DNA from 2 places in the Nocardia terpenica genome. Region 1 is predicted to be linked to the other one. Evidence: predicted binding sites of a transcription regulator. Region 1 holds the regulator's gene; the other holds the start of a gene.
The links. Region 1 encodes HspR, which represses chaperone genes until heat shock. Its sites were predicted from a motif close to ANNTGAGTNNNNNNNACTCANNT; they were not measured.
Positions count from the first base shown of each region.

Region 2: lon (endopeptidase La) is a predicted target of HspR. The motif match lies at 4,418-4,440, and genes of this name have one in related genera.

Region 1 covers NZ_JABMCZ010000002.1:1,954,766-1,963,091, forward strand. The annotation lists gene HPY32_RS20845 (HhH-GDP family DNA glycosylase) at 354-995, shown strand; gene dnaK (molecular chaperone DnaK) at 1,231-3,075, shown strand; gene grpE (nucleotide exchange factor GrpE) at 3,072-3,683, shown strand; gene dnaJ (molecular chaperone DnaJ) at 3,705-4,871, shown strand; gene HPY32_RS20865 (heat shock protein transcriptional repressor HspR) at 4,871-5,269, shown strand; gene HPY32_RS20870 (globin domain-containing protein) at 5,795-6,964, shown strand; gene HPY32_RS20875 (FAD-binding oxidoreductase) at 7,236-7,988, opposite strand; gene HPY32_RS20880 (FAD-binding oxidoreductase) at 8,207-8,326, opposite strand, start outside.
Region 2 covers NZ_JABMCZ010000002.1:1,629,059-1,637,384, forward strand. The annotation lists gene HPY32_RS19340 (DUF445 domain-containing protein) at 1-319, opposite strand, end outside; gene HPY32_RS19345 (zinc-binding dehydrogenase) at 381-1,391, opposite strand; gene HPY32_RS19350 (PrsW family intramembrane metalloprotease) at 1,348-2,508, opposite strand; gene HPY32_RS19355 (hypothetical protein) at 2,505-3,038, opposite strand; gene HPY32_RS19360 (serine hydrolase) at 3,117-4,127, opposite strand; gene lon (endopeptidase La) at 4,484-6,820, shown strand; gene HPY32_RS19370 (glycosyltransferase 87 family protein) at 6,817-8,034, opposite strand; gene HPY32_RS19375 (endonuclease/exonuclease/phosphatase family protein) at 8,235-8,326, shown strand, end outside.

The DNA.
Region 1 (8,326 bases):
AGAGGGCGCGCCGGGATCAGGGGGAGCGCGCCGGTTGGGGAGGTGCGTTGGGTTGGGGGAGAACGTGCCGGGTTGGGGAGAGCGTGCCGGGATCAGGGAGGGCGCGTCGGGTTGGGGACGAGTGTGCCGGGAGCGGGGGACGCGGCGGGGTCGGGGAGAGCGTGTTGGGTTGGGGAGAGTTCGGCGGGATCGGGGGAGGCGGGCCGGGGCGGGAAAGTGTGTGGGGGTTGTGGGAGGACACATCGGGATGGAGGGCATGGCGGGATGGAGGGAGGGTATGTCGGGGTGTAGGAGGGTGCATTGGGTTGTGGAGGGGTGGCGGGAGACCGGTTTTGGAAAGGGGTGGTGGTGAGATGGATGCGGATGTTGTGCGGGGGTTGTTGGAGCGGGCGGGGACCAGTTATGCGGCGGAGGCGGGGATTGGGCTGGCGGATAAGCCTGCGCCGGTGTTTCAGTTGTTGATGCTTACGCAGTTGTTGAGTACGCGGATCTCTGCGCAGCTGGCGGTGGCGGCCGCGCGGGAGTTGGTCGGTTCCGGGTACCGGACGCCGCAGCGGGTTGCCGATGCCGAATGGCAGGAATTGGTTGATGCGCTCGGTCGTGCGCACTACCGCCGCTATGACGAGTCCACGGCTACTCGGTTGGGCGTCAATGCTTCTCGGGTGCTCGATCGGTATCACGGGGATCTGCGGCGGATGGCGAAGGAGGCCGGGGGCGAACCGGGGCGGCTGGCGGGGCTGGTGCAGCAGTTCGAGGGCATCGGGCCGACCGGGGGCGACATCTTTCTGCGCGAGATACAGGACGTGTGGACCTGGGTTCGCCCGCACTTCGACGAGCGCGCCCGGCGGGGCGCCGAGCGCCTGGGCCTGCCCACCGACCCCGCCCAGCTCGACCGGCTGGCCCCGTCCGGCCGCGCCGCCGAATTCGCCGCCGCCCTGGTCCGGGTGTCTCTCGACACCGACCTCGCCGACGAGGTGCTGGCCGCCGCCCGCTGAGCCGTCGCGACCGGCACGAGAGAAATTTCTTCCCCGTTCGGGAATGAACGACCTCGGTCGCCCGTTGAGCTGATCAGTGCAAGGTTGAGCGAGAACGGCTCAAGTCTCAGGTTGACTCGGATCGGGTCTGCGTGCAGGATTGAGTCGACCACGCTCAGTGTTGCTCGGTCTCTGCCGAAAACGCGCCGGGACCAGGACTGCGGCACACAGGTACGTCAACGAGGAGGAACTCACTATGGCTCGTGCGGTCGGTATCGACCTCGGGACCACGAACTCGGTCATCGCCGTTCTAGAGGGCGGTGAGCCCAAGGTCATCGCCAATTCGGAAGGATCGCGGACCACTCCGTCGGTCGTCGCCTTCGCCAAGAACGGCGAGGTGCTGGTCGGTCAGCCGGCCAAGAACCAGGCCGTCACCAATGTCGACCGCACCATCAAGTCGGTCAAGCGGCACATGGGCGACAACAGCTGGAACGTCGAGATCGACGGCAAGAAGTACACCCCGCAGGAGATCAGCGCGCGCACGCTCATGAAGCTCAAGCGTGACGCGGAGGAGTACCTCGGTGAGGAGATCACCGACGCCGTCATCACCGTCCCCGCCTACTTCGAGGACGCGCAGCGGCAGGCCACCAAGGAGGCCGGCCAGATCGCGGGCCTGAACGTGCTCCGCATCGTCAACGAGCCCACCGCGGCCGCGCTGGCGTACGGCCTGGACAAGGGCGAGAAGGAACAGACCATCCTGGTGTTCGACCTCGGTGGCGGCACCTTCGACGTCTCGCTGCTGGAGATCGGCGAGGGCGTCGTCGAGGTCCGCGCCACCGCCGGTGACAACCACCTCGGCGGCGACGACTGGGACGAGCGCATCGTGCAGTGGCTGGTCGACAAGTTCAAGAGCAGCGCGGGCATCGACCTGACCAAGGACAAGATGGCCATGCAGCGCCTGCGCGAGGCCGCCGAGAAGGCCAAGATCGAACTGTCGTCCTCGCAGTCGACGTCGATCAACCTGCCCTACATCACCGTCGACGCGGACAAGAACCCGCTGTTCCTGGACGAGCAGCTGACCCGCGCCGAGTTCCAGAAGATCACCTCCGATCTGCTGGATCGCACCCGGCAGCCGTTCCAGTCGGTCATCAAGGACGCCAGCATCTCGGTCAAGGACATCGATCACGTTGTCCTCGTGGGTGGTTCGACCCGCATGCCCGCGGTCACCGAGCTGGTGCGCGAGCTGACCGGCGGCAAGGAGCCCAACAAGGGCGTGAACCCGGACGAGGTCGTCGCCGTCGGCGCCGCCCTGCAGGCCGGTGTGCTCAAGGGTGAGGTCAAGGACGTCCTGCTGCTCGATGTGACCCCGCTGTCGCTGGGCATCGAGACCAAGGGCGGCGTGATGACCAAGCTCATCGAGCGCAACACCACCATCCCCACCAAGCGGTCGGAGACCTTCACCACCGCCGACGACAACCAGCCGTCGGTGCAGATCCAGGTCTACCAGGGCGAGCGCGAAATCGCCTCGCACAACAAGCTGCTCGGCTCCTTCGAGCTGACCGGTATCCCGCCGGCCCCGCGCGGCGTGCCGCAGATCGAGGTCACCTTCGACATCGACGCCAACGGCATCGTGCACGTGACCGCCAAGGACAAGGGCACCGGCAAGGAGAACACGATCAAGATCCAGGACGGCTCCGGCCTGTCCAAGGAGGAGATCGACCGGATGGTGCGCGACGCCGAGGCGCACGCCGCCGAGGATAAGCAACGGCGCGAGGAGGCGGAGACCCGCAACCAGGCGGAGTCGCTGGTGCACCAGACCCAGAAGTTCATCGCCGACAACGAGGACAAGGTCCCGGCCGACATCAAGGGCAAGGTCGAGGCCGCCATCACCGAGGCGAACGAGGCGCTCGAGGGCACCGACATCGCGGCCATCCGCACCGCCATGGAGAAGCTCGCCACCGAGTCCCAGGCGCTGGGCCAGGCCATCTACGAGGCGTCGGCCGCCGAGTCGGCCGCCTCGGGCAACGGCGCGGCCGCGAGCTCGAACACCGATGACACCGTCGTCGACGCCGAGGTCGTGGAAGAGCCGGAGAAGAAGTGACGGACCAGAACCCGGAACAGGAGCCGAACACCATCGTGGACAACTCCGCTCTCCAGGGTGAGGTCGACGAGGCCGCGGCGGATGCCGCGGCCCCGGGCCCGGAGGCCGGCGAGGACGTGCTCGCCGACGCCATCAGCGCCGAATTGGCCGAGCGCACGGCGGATCTGCAGCGACTGACCGCCGAGTACGCCAACTACCGGCGACGCGTCGAGCGCGATCGCAGGTCCGCGACCGATGCGGCCAAGGCGGCGGTGGTCACCGAACTACTCGGCGTCCTCGACGATCTCGACCGTGCCCGCGCGCACGGCGATCTGGAGTCGGGACCGCTGAAGTCGGTGGCGGACAAGCTGGCCACCGCGCTGCAGAAGCAGGGCCTGGAGGAATTCGGTACGGAGGGTGAGCCTTTCGACCCGACGCTGCACGAGGCCGTGCAGCACGAGGGCGAGGGCCGCGATCCGGTGATCGGCATGGTGATGCGCAAGGGTTACCGCTTCGGTGATCGCGTTCTGCGGCATGCGCTCGTGGGCGTGACCGACGGGGTGACAGACCTGGTGGAGACGCCGGGCACGACGAACGCTGGCTCGGATGCCGGCACCGACGAGGAGTAAACAGAAAGGGGGAGATGCCCGGTGAACAGGGAGTGGCTGGAAAAGGACTTCTACAACGAGCTGGGTGTTTCCTCCGGCGCCACCCCGGACGAGATCAAGAAGGCCTACCGCAAGCTGGCCCGTGACCTGCATCCGGACAAGAACCCGGGGGACACCGCGGCCGAGGAGCGGTTCAAGGCCGTCAGCGAGGCGCACGCCGTGCTGTCGGATCCGGACAAGCGCAAGGAGTACGACGAGGCGCGGCGGCTGTTCGCGAGCGGCGGCTTCGGCCGCGGCGGGTTCTCGCCCGGCGGTTACGGGCAGGGCGGCTTCAACGGCGATTTCAACCTGGGCGACATCTTCGGCGGTGCGACCGCCGCCGGGGACGGTGGCCTGGGCGATCTGCTGGGTGGCCTGTTCAATCGTGCCGGTGGCGCGCGCACCTCGTCGCGGCCGCGGCGGGGCAGCGATGTGGAGACCGAGACGACCCTCGGTTTCCGCGAGGCCGCGCAGGGCGTTACCGTCCCGCTGCGGATGACCAGCCCGTCGCCGTGCACCACCTGCCACGGCAGCGGCGCCAAGCCGGGCACCAGCCCGCGAGTCTGCCCGCACTGCAACGGAACCGGCGTGGTCAGCCGCAACCAGGGTGCGTTCGGATTCAGCGAGCCGTGCGACGACTGCCGCGGGACCGGGTCGATCATCGACGACCCGTGCCCGGACTGCCACGGCACCGGCATCCAGAACCGGACCCGCACCATCACGGTGCGGATCCCGCCGGGGGTGCGCGACGGACAGCGAATTCGGCTGGCGGGCCAGGGCGAAGCCGGTTTACGGGGCGCTCCCGCGGGCGATCTCTATGTCACGGTGCATGTCAGCCAGGACAAGGTCTTCGGCCGCAACGGCGACGACCTGACCCTGGTGCTGCCGGTCAGCTACGCCGAATTGGTGCTGGGCACCACGGTTTCCGTGCCCACGCTGGACGGCCGGGTCGGGGTCAAGGTGCCCGCGGGCACCGCCGACGGCCGGACCCTGCGGGTGCGCGGGCGCGGTGTGCCCAAGCGCGGTGGCGGCGCCGGTGATCTGCTGGTGACGGTGAAGGTCGCGGTGCCGCAGAAGCTGGACGACAATGCCACCGAGGCGCTACGGCGCTACGCGGAGGCGGAGAAGGTCGGCGGGTTCGACCCGCGCGCCGGATGGGCAGGTGCGTAATGAACGGTGATCCGAAGAGGTCGCAGAGCGGCGCCACCGAGTTCTTCATGATCTCGGTGGCCGCCCAGCTGGCCGGTATGCACGCGCAGACCCTGCGCACCTACGACCGGCTGGGTTTGGTTACGCCGCAACGCACCTCGGGTGGCGGACGACGCTACTCGACCCGGGACGTGGAGCTGCTGCGCGAGGTGCAGCGGCTGTCCCAGGACGAGGGCGTCAACCTGGCCGGCATCAAGCGGATCATCGAACTCACCAACCAGGTCGAGGAGCTGCAGGAGCGGCTGCGCGACCTGACGGCGGAGGTCGAGCGCCTGCGCGCCGGCTACCGGCCGGACCTCACCCCACCCCAGCGCAGCACCGCGCTGGTGGTGTGGCAGCCGCGCCACAAACGCCGATAGCCCGAAAGTAGTTGGAGCACAGCGCCCCTGGGAACAGGGGCGCTGTCTTCGTTTATGTGGCGGATCGGCATTATGCACGAATGCGTTTTGTTGCGAGTTATGTGCTGTACTTGCAAGTGCGGAAACATAGTGTCGGAGTGGGACGTTCGTGCTGAAATTTCTTGTGGCGTTGGCGTCGGTATTGCGGAGTGCTCGATAGGGGTCGATCGGTGTCGGAATCGATGCTTGGATCGAGTGGCGAGCAAGGCCACTGCAACCCTGTGGCTTTCGAGGTGGAAGCGCGCAAATCGGATCCGGCGCAGGCGGAGAGCCGCGGCGTGTCCTAGGCAAACGGTCGGTTTCCGGGGTTGGCCACGCTCGTTTTCCTCGTTTCACAAGAATTGCAAGCATGTTGTTCAAAAGGAACGTTCCGTGGCTGGCAAACCTCCCCTACACTCGATTCACATCGGCTGCTGTCGAGTGTCCCGCAGCACCTCACTCGCCGGCCCGCCCTGCGTTCTAGTGCGAAATGGGGTTGTGAGACAAATGGATTCGCGGACCGTCGCATTGATCAGAACAACGTTCAAGGCGGTTGCTGCGGAGGACGGGGGACCGGAGAAGCTCGCTCGGTCGTTCTACGCCATTCTGTTCACCGAGCATCCGTTCGTGCGCGACTTCTTCCCGGCGGCCCTCGACTCGCAGCGGGACCGGCTCGTCAAGGCCATCGCCTACGTGGTCGACCGGCTGGAGGAGCCCGACCAGCTCCTCCCGTTCCTCGCCCAGCTGGGGCGCGACCATCGCAAGTACGGGGTGTCGACGGAACACTATGCGGCGGTGGGTAAGTCGCTGCATGCCGCGCTGCGCGCCTACGCGGGCACTGAGCTGTGGACCGACGAGGTGGAGCGGGCCTGGAACGAGGCCATCGGCGTCATCGCCGAGACCATGATGCGCGCCGCCGACCAGGAGGACACGCCCCCGTACTGGACCGGCACGGTCGTCGAGCATCGCACGGTGCTACACAATCTCGTCGTGGTGCGACTACAGCTGGACCAGGCGATGTCGTACGCGGCGGGGCAGTACGTGAGCGTGCAGATCCCCGCCCGGCCCCGGATGTGGCGCTACCTGTCCCCGGCCATCCCCGCGAATGCCAACGGGGAGATCGAATTTCACATCCGCGGCGTCAGCGGCGGCTGGGTCAGCCCGGCCATGGTCGGGCGCACCGCGGTGGGTGACCGGTGGCTGCTGGGCTCGCCGCTCGGCGGGCTCGGCGTCCCCCGCAACACCCGGCGCAAGCTGCTGATGATCGGCTGCGGCACCGGAATCGCCCCGCTGCGCGCGCAACTGCTGGCCATGACCCGGCGCCGCTCGAACCCGAAGGTGCACCTGTTCGTGAGCGGCCACCACCCGTGCGACCTCTACGACCTGGAGACGCTCAGCAACCTGGCCACCGCCAACCGCTGGCTCACCGTCGTCCCCGTCACCGAGAGCGACGAAAACCCTTGGTGGAACTACGATTCCGGCGACCCGGACCCGGAATGGCCGGGCCTGGAGCCGCGCCGCACCGGCCAGATCGGCAAGGTGGTCGCCGGATACGGCCCCTGGACCGACCACGACGTCCAGATCGTCGGCCCCCCCTCCATGGTCCAAACCACCAAGTTCCGCCTCATGTCCGCGGGCCTGACCACCCACAACATCCGCCACGACCCACTGTTCTAGGCGATTCCGGCCAAAAGCACGCCGGAATGACGTGCGTGGCCGCTGCCCGGAATGGCGTGCGTGGCCGCTGTCCGGAATGGCGTGCGTGGCCGCTGTCCGGAATGGCGTGCGTGGCCGCTGTCCGGAATGGCGTGCGTGGCCGCTGTCCGGAATGGCGTGCGTGGCCGCTGCCCGGAATGGCGTGCGTGGCCGCTGCCCGGAATGGCATGCGTGGCCCCTGCCCGGAATGGCGTGCGTGGCCCTCGTCATCCCGGCATGCTTTTGGCCGGGATCAAACCCCCTCGTACCGAATGGCTTCGGCCGGGGTCCCGGTCTGGATCAATCGGTCCACCGTGGCTCGTGTCATGCCCGGCGAGCCGCACACCAGGACCTGATGGTTCAGCAGTGGGCCCATGTCGCCGACCACGTCGGCGAGGGTGCCCTCCAGCATCTCGTTCACGTCGAAGCCGATGTCGACGCGGGAGCGCTCGTACCACTCGTCGACCCAGTTCGGGTCCTCCGGGCTCTCCACCACCGGGATCACGGTGAGCCACGGGAACTTCTCGGCCAGCAGGTACAGCATGTCGGAGGCGTAGAGGTCGCGCGGGGAGCGGCCGCCGATGAACAGGTGGGTGCGCGGCGGCACCGGGCGGCGCGACAGGTCGTGCAGCAGCGCGCACATGGGCGCCAAACCCGTTCCGCCCGCGATCATCACGACATCGGCGGCGTTCTCGTCGACGCTCATCCAGCCCGCGGGCGCGCCCACCAGCCACTCGTCGCCCTGGCGGGTGTCGGCGACGATCGAGCCGCTGCACCAGCCGCCCGGCACGGTCCGCACGTGGAACTCCAGCTTGCCGTCCAGCGAGGGCGGCAGCGCGGGCGACAGCCGCCGGCGCAATCCCGGATGCTGCGGCACCTGCACTTCCAGCGACTGTCCCGCGGCGAACGGCACGAACTCCCCGATCAGCCGGATCACCGCCAGGTCGTGGCGCAACCGGTGGTGTCCCACCACGGTCGAGCTCCACTCCTGGGTGTCGAGCTGTATCTCGCCGGTCTCGTCCGGTCCGAGGGCCACTGGTATCCCCTATCACTCACACCGTCGTTCCGACGCGCCCTTGGCCGGAATCTACGGGAGATCCCGGCCAAAAGCACGCCGGGATGACGATGGCCCAGTACGCCGGGATGACGATGGCCCAGTACGCCGGGATGACGATGGCCCAGTACGCCGGGACAACAAGTGGTGCACGCCGAGGCGACGGTGAACTAGACCGGATCGGTGCTGATCACCGCGTCCGGCGTGCCGACCGCCAGCAGCGCGCGCTTGGTGTCGGCGATCATGCGAGCCGACCCGGCGATCTGGATCTGCCGGTCCGCCCAGGCGCC
Region 2 (8,326 bases), 330 kb from region 1:
TGGCCATGTCCACGCAGATGCTGGCCATCTTCTCCGCGCGCGCCGGAATGAACCCCTGAAACCCGACCCGCCGCCCGTCACCGGAGAAGGTCGGCAGCACCTGCACCCGCCGCGGCAGATACGGATACAGCACGTCCAGCCCCGGAATCCGGATACCGCGGAACTGTAGCGGCCAGAACAGCATCAGCACGCCGGTCCAGTTGGTCAGCCAGCCCGCGAGGGCGCTGAAGATCGGGAAGGTCACCAGGTCGACGACGAACTTCGACTGTCCGGTGAGGCGCTCCCAATCCAGGAACACCCCACCGGCCAGTGTCGTCATGATGTGCTCCCCTAGCGCCGAAGCGGTTGTGAGATATCGGGATCCTCACATTCTCACAAGATCAGGGACGGAGCACCAGGCGAATCGGATTGCCCTCCTTGGTGGCCAGCGCGTGCACCGCCTTCTCGGCCTCGGCCAGCGGCAGCACCGCGCTGACCGAGCGGGAGAAGTCGACCCGGTGCAGGCGTTGCAGCTGCACCAGCTGGGCGACGTGCTCCGGCCCGGAGCCGTAGTGGCCGCGCAGTTGCTGGGAGAAGAAGCTGAACATGCTGCCGCCGGTGATGGTGATCGGCTTGTCGGTCAGCCCGACCAGCACCAGTCGCCCACCGCGGCCGAGGCAGACGACCGCCTGCTCGCGCACCGCGGCCACCCCGGCGAAGTCGAACGCCGCGGCCAGGCCGGTGCCGCCGGTGGCGCCGTAAATCTGTGCGCGCAGATCGGATTCGGCCGGGTCGAAGGCCAGGTCGGCGCCGAGCTCGAGGGCGCGTTCGCGCGCGGCGGGTAGCGGGTCGACCGCGATGATCGGCGCCGCGCCGATCATCCGCAGCAGCTGCACCCCGTGCGCGCCGAGCCCGCCCACGCCCCAGACGCCGACCGCCTCGGCCGGGCGGACCTGCGCGGTCTCGGTGATGGCCGCCCACGGCGTCGACACCGCGTCCGGAATGAAGCACGCCTGCTCGAACGGCAGATCGTCGGGGATCGGGACCAGGGTCTCGATCCGGGCCAGGGTGTACTCCGCCCAGCCGCCGTCGTAGTCGACGCCGCGGGTGAAGATCCGCCCGCCGCGAATCTCCCCGGCCTGCAACACCACTCGGTCGCCGACCCGGGCCGCGGTGACACCCGGCCCCAGCGCGTGCACCGTGCCCGCGACCTCGTGGCCGAGGGTGACCACATTGCCGTCGAGGAACACCGGGTTGAGGGTGCCATCGAGCAGATGCACGTCGGACAGGCACACGCCCGCGGCCTGGACCTTGATCAGGACCTGGTCGGGGCCGGGCTCGGGCACCGGCACCTCGTCCAGTCGCAGGCTACGTTCCGGTCCCAGGTGCAGGCGGGCGGCCAGCATGATCATGTGCTCCTCGCGGGTCGGGGCGACCGGTGGTCGCCACGTCGAAACCGGTCGGCCCGGCCGACCTTTCGAGTATTACATCGCCCCCGGGGCCGTGGGCGATGCGCAGATTCGTGCCTACCATCTGCACCCAGTCCAGCAGCACGTGCTGGCGCTGCCGCGCGACGCGGTGGGGTACGCGCCGCTGCCGCCGGGCGCGGCGGCGCGACCGCCACGACACCAGGGTCGCCAGCTCGTCCGGCGGCGCCATCCCCCGCGCCACCACCCACCCGACGATCATGCGGTACCACCGCTGTTCGGTGCGCAACACCCAGGCGTAGACCGCCGCGAACACCACCACGTATCCGAGGGTGCGCAGCACGATGCTGCCGACTCCGGCGTTCCACGGCGCGGGCGCGTCCCAGCCGAAATGCAGTGCGGCGCCGAGCAGATAGAAGGTGGCGAACACCAGCGCGCGCCGGGCGCGCGGCCAGCCCGACTCGCCGACGGCCACCACGATGCCGATGCCGGCCAGGCCGGTCAGCATCCAGTGCGAGGTGATGCCGGTGGCCAGCCGCAGGATGCCGACTCCGACCGCGGACGCGATATCGCCCTGCGCGGACTGCAATCCGGCATTGGCCTCGTAGACGACGTCCTCGACCACCTGGAATCCCAGGCCCGTGAACGCCCCGAGCAGCAGCCCGTGCATGGGCCGGATCAGCAGCGGCCGCGACAGCCAGGCGACCGCGAACACCCCCGCGCCCTTGATCCCCTCCTCCACGATCGCCGCGGAGATCGGGGCCTGCCAGTTCACCGCGAAGGCGTCCCCCGCGACGTTCTGCACGACCCGCATGTTGTTGTCGTTGGCGAACATCGCGATGCCGGGCCCGGCGGCCGCGCCCCAGACGAAGCCCATGATCAGCGGGGTGACGATCGGCCGCCGGGCGCGAAATCGGTCCAGCAGCACGATGATCGCGCCGATGGCGAGCAGCTTCGTCAGCACGAACGGCAGGCCGACCAGGATGCCGGACCAGGTCACCGCCGCGACCGGGAGCACCTGGACCACCAGCCCCAGCGCCCCGCCGACCACGACCACCCAGTACACCCAGAACAGCGCCGAACGCGGCTGGAACCAGCTCATGACTTCACCCGCAGCGCCTCGACGACCGCGCTCAGCACCCCGCCGGACATGTCGCCGCTGACCAGCACGCTCACCGCCAGATTGCGGTGCCCGACGATCGCGCACTGCCCGACGCGATCCACGCCCACGCAGGTGGGCCCCGCGAAGCCGCCGCGCGTGGTGAGCTGCCCGCCGTCGAATTCGACGGGAAAGGCCTGCAGCCCCAGCACCTTCCGGCGCCAGTCGGCGGCGGCCGGGAAGTCGGTGACGCCGTTGACGGCGTTCACCAGCAGCACCGCTCCGCCGGGCGCGGTCAGCACCGCGGTGGTGGGGTCGCCGGTGGGCCGCCGCGACCATCCGGGCGGGCCGGGAAAGGTGACGGTGTCGGGGCTTTCGCCGGGCGCGGTCACGGTGATCTCGGTGTCGGGCAGCACCACGTCCTCGCGCTCGGGAACCACCACCGCCAGCGCCGCCGGGATCGCGATCAGCGCGGCCACGACGCCGAGCACCGCCGCCGCGGGCCGGTAGTCGTGGCTACGACGCTGCTGCACGCGCGGGCTCCTCTCGGCCGGTGACCTTCAACGATAGGTCAGGCGCCGGTCGTTTTCGCACGTAACACGGGCGTGCGGTCAGCGGTCCGGCGAGCCGTCGTGGTCGCCGAGCCCGGTGGCCAGTCCCCAGTCGGCGACGTCGGCCGCCTTGGTCAGCAGGGTGATGCGCTGGGCCGACGCCTCCCACGAGGTGGTGGTGGGCTCAAGGGTGAGCAGCGCGACGATCCGGTCGTCGTGCACGCCGACGGTGCCGGTGGTGTGCATGGCGCGCCGGGTCAGGTCGATGGCCGGTCCGGCGGGCGGGGTGCCCTGGGTGAAGTTCCACTTCTCCCGCACGCCGTCCGGACCGAAGCTCAGCGGGCCGGAGGCGGCGGCGCTGAGCGCGTCCTGCGGGATCGGCGGCTTCGGATTGCCGGGGGCGCAGACCTTGTCGGGCGCGGGCGCATCGCCGAATCCGGACCAGCCCTGCTTGACCGCCCGGGGCCGGTCGACGGCGCGGGCGAGACCGAAGGACTGGTCGAAGCCGTCCTGCCCGCACTTGGTGGAGGCGTGCAGGTTGTCCATGATGAAGTCGCGGACCGCGGGCGCGGCCCGGTCGAGAATGTAGCGGTAGACGGTCACCACGTCGGCGGCGCTGATCGCGGTGTATCCCCACATCCCGCGGCTGGCGGGCGGCGCGGTATCGGTCAGCCCCAGCTTGGCCACGGTCCGGGTGACGATGCCGTCCCACCCGTTCTCCACCCACAGATAACTGGCCGCGTCGTCGTCACTGGACCGCAGCATGGCCTCCAGCCGAGCCCGGTCGTCCGCCGAAATGGCCGCCGGGTCATGCGATTCCAGATAGTCCAGCGCGATCATCACCTTGACCACCGACGCCGACCGAAACTGCTTGTGCGGCTCGAACTGCACACTGGCCGTCCCGCTGTCTCGATCGAACACGACCAGGCTGGCCTCCACCCCGGTGGGCAACGCATCGGCGATCGAATCGGCCCCCGCCGCAGGCACATTCACGCCCACCGTCACCGCGGCGGCCAGCACCGCCCCGGCCACCACGCCCGCCCGCCGCGCAGCCACAACCCGAAACCCCATGGAGCCCTCGCGAATCGATCGAATCCGGCGCCCGAGCGCCCCGACGATCCAGCACCCTAACCCGATCTTCGGTTTCGTGCCAGAGACTCAGGCGCGCTGCCGTTCGGCCCGCTGCCGGATCAGTTCCTCGACCGTGCTGCTCGGGGGGCAGGTACCTCCGGGATGCCGTCCACCACGTCCAGCTCCGCCCGGCCCCGGATGAGCAGGATCTTCGGCGGGTGCACCTCGGTGTCGACCGTCGTAGTTCGCTGCCGGTGAACGCCCGGGCGGAACAACTCGCCCCGACCCAAGGTTGAGTAGATATCGCTCAACCCTGGAAGAAGCATCCAGGGCATGCTTTGGAAGGGGCTGAACACATGAGTACCCCACAACGACTGCCGGTGTTGTTTCTGACCGATCCGATCGTGCTGCCGGGGATGGTGGTGCCGATCGAGTTGGACGAGTCGGCGCAGGCCGCCATCGACGCCGCGCGGGCCGCGAACCTGGACGCCGTGCTGCTGGCGCCCCGGTTGGCCGAGGGTTATGCCGCCTACGGGGTGGTGGCGAGTATCGAGCAGGTGGGGCGGATGCGCGGAGGCGCGCCCGCGGCCGTGCTGAAGGCCGAGCGCCGGGCCAGGATCGGCCACGGGGTGACCGGGCCGGGGGCCGCGCTGTGGGTCGAGGCCGAACCGGTCGAGGACCCCGCGCCGGACGGGCGGACGAAAGAGCTTGCCGCCGAGTACAAGAAGCTGGTCGTGTCGGTGCTGCAGCGTCGCGAGGCGTGGCAGGTCATCGACGCGGTGAACCGGCTCAGCGACCCGTCCGCGCTGGCCGATACCGCCGGATACGCGCCGTACCTGACCGACGAGCAGAAGCGCGAACTGCTCGACACTCCCGACGTCGGCGCCCGACTGACCAGCCTGATCGCCTGGACCAAGGACCACATCGCCGAGGTCGAGGTCACCGAGAAGATCAGCGAGGACGTGCGCGAGGGGATGGAGAAGTCCCAGCGCGAATTCCTGCTCCGCCAGCAGCTCAACGCGATTCGCAAGGAGCTGGGCGAGGGCGAGCCCGACGGCGCCGACGACTACCGCGCCCGCGTGGAGAAGACGGATCTACCGCAGCACGTCCGCGAGGCCGCGCTGCGCGAGGTCGACCGGCTTGAGCGCGGCAGCGACCAGAGCCCGGAGGCGGGCTGGATCCGCACCTGGCTGGACACCGTCCTGGACCTGCCGTGGACGGTGAGGACCACCGACTCCACCGACGTCTCGGCCGCCCGCGCGGTGCTCGACGCCGATCACCACGGCCTGGACGAGGTCAAGGACCGCATGGTCGAGTACCTGGCGGTGCGGGCCCGCCGCGCCGCGCGCGGGCTGGAGGTCGTGGGCGGTCGCGGTTCCGGCGCGGTGCTGGTGCTGGTCGGCCCGCCCGGTGTCGGCAAGACCTCGCTCGGCGAGAGCGTGGCACGCGCGTTGGGCCGCAAGTTCGTTCGCGTCGCCCTGGGTGGCGTGCGCGACGAGGCGGAGATCCGCGGCCACCGGCGCACCTACGTCGGCGCGCTGCCCGGCCGCATCGTGCGCGCGGTCAAGGAGGCGGGCTCGATGAATCCCGTCGTCCTGCTGGACGAGATCGACAAGGTCGGCTCGGACTACCGCGGCGACCCGGCCGCGGCCCTGCTCGAGGTCCTGGACCCGGCGCAGAACCACACCTTCCGCGACCACTACCTGGACCTGGATCTGGACCTGTCCGACGTGCTGTTCATCGCGACCGCGAACGTCATGGAGACCATTCCCGGCCCGCTGCTGGACCGCATGGAACTGATCACCGTCGACGGCTACACCGAGGACGACAAGGTGGCCATCGCCCGCGACTTCCTGGTGCCGCGGCAGCTGGAACGCAATGCGCTGACGGCGGAGGAGGTCTCGATCACCGACGAGGCCCTGCGTGAGATCGCCGCGAACTACACCCGGGAAGCCGGTGTGCGGCAGCTGGAACGGCTGGTCGCAAAGGCGTTGCGCAAGGCCGCGACTCGGCTGTCGGAGCACGAAACCCCGTCGCCCGCCGAGCCGGTGAGCATCGGCCTCGGCGACCTGAAGGACTACCTGGGCCGCCCCCGCTTCACCCCCGATGGGGTCGAGCGCACCGCGGTCCCCGGCGTGGCCACGGGTCTGGCCGTGACCGGCGCGGGCGGCGACGTCCTCTACATCGAGGCCAATGCCGCCGAGGGCGAGCGCTCGCTCACCCTGACCGGACAGCTGGGCGACGTCATGAAGGAATCCGCGCAGATCGCGCTGACCTACGTCCGCTCGCACCTGGCGGAGATCGGCATCGAGCCGAGCGTGCTGGACCGCAATATCCACATCCACTTCCCCGCGGGCGCGGTGCCCAAGGACGGTCCGTCGGCGGGCGTCACCATGGTCACGGCCCTGGTGTCGCTGGCGCTGGGCCGCCAGGTCCGCTCGGATGTGGGCATGACCGGTGAGGTCACGCTGAACGGCCGGGTGCTGCCGATCGGCGGCGTCAAGCAGAAGCTGCTGGCCGCGCAGCGGGCCGGGCTGAAGACCGTGTTCATCCCGGCGCGCAACGAACCGGATCTGGACGAGGTCCCGGCCGAGGTGCGCGAGGCGCTGGACGTGCGCCCGGTCGCCGACGTGGCCGACATCCTGGCCTACGCCATCGAGCCGGTCGCCGAGCCCGCCTACGCCGTGGCCTAGGACCCGACCGCCGCGTCCTCGTGCGCACCGGACCGGGGGCGCGCCTCATCCTCCCGGATGGGGCGCGGCCCCTTCGTCTTTCGCAGCAGCCCCACCCCGGTGACCGCCAGCAGCACGAGATAGATGAGCACGTAGGAGTTCATCAGGATCGGCGCGATGGTCCACCACGGCGGGAACATGCAGAAGCCGACCACCACCCAGTCCGGCGTCCACTGATAGGTCCACGCGCCGATGGAGAAATACAGCATCGCCGCCACCAGCCACCACAGCGGCCGCGTCTGTGCCCGATGCACCAGGTAGACCAGCAGCGGCACGAACCACACCCAGTGGTGGCTCCACGAGAACGGCGACACCACGCACGCGGTCATCCCGGCGACGACGACCGACAGCAGCCGCTCCCCCCGCCGGAACAGACCCACCGACACGGCCAGCCCCGCCATCACGACCAGGGCCGACAGCACGGCCCACAACCCGAGCGGCGCAGCGTGTTTCGTCAGGTGCGCGATCGCGCCGCGCAGCGACTGATTGGCCGGATGGGTGTCCAGCGCGATCCGATCCGACTGGAAGAACGTCGAGGTCCAGTACTGCCGCGAGTCGGACGGCAGCACCAGCCACGTCCCGACCACCGAGGCCGCGAACACCGTCGCCGCGGTCACGGCCGCCCGCCACTGCCGCAGCGCCAGGAACTGCACCACGAAATACAGCGGCACCAGCTTGATTCCCGCGGCCAGGCCCGCGCCCAGCCCGCGCAGCCTGCTGCGGTCGGCGCGCGAGAAGTCCCACAGCACCAGCGCCATCAGCATGAGATTGATCTGCCCGTAGTACAGCGTGGTGCGCACCGGTTCGACGAAGACGCAGCTGATGGCGAGCAGTGCGCTGATCGACACCAGCCTGCGATCCAGTCGGTAGCCGAGGATGCGCCAGCTCAGCAGCACACAGCCGAACAACACCCCCAGATTCACCAGCAGCCAGGTGTTGGTGACGTAATTCCACGGCCACGCGGCCAGCGGGAGGAACGCCAGCGTGGAGAACGGCGTGTAGGTGTACAGCAGCCCGTACACGCTGGGCTCGGTGTAGAGCGGATGGCCGTGCAGGATCTTCCAGGAGCCGTCGCGGTAGACGTGCGCGTCCAGCCCGCCGACCAGGATCCCGGCCTTGTCCAGCCACGGATCGACCAGCGTGAACACCAGCACCACCGCCAGCACCGCCGTCACACCCAGCACGAAAAGCGTTGCGCGCGTGCGGGGTATGGACGTGAGCGGGGATGTGCGCACGAGAGCCGAACCTAGGTGACCACCGCCGCCGCCGTCATGCCCCGAAGATGGGGGTCGGCGCAACGGATTTCGCTCATCTGTACGGCAGGTCCCGGTTCTGGTCGTGGATGGTGATCGCGGAGTTTCTCGGATACTACGGTGTGCCATATGTTCTGGTCGAACGCCCGACCCAGGGTGTGCTCGACATCTCCCGTTCCGGTGGGTGGCGTGGTTACGTACTAACCATGGTCTC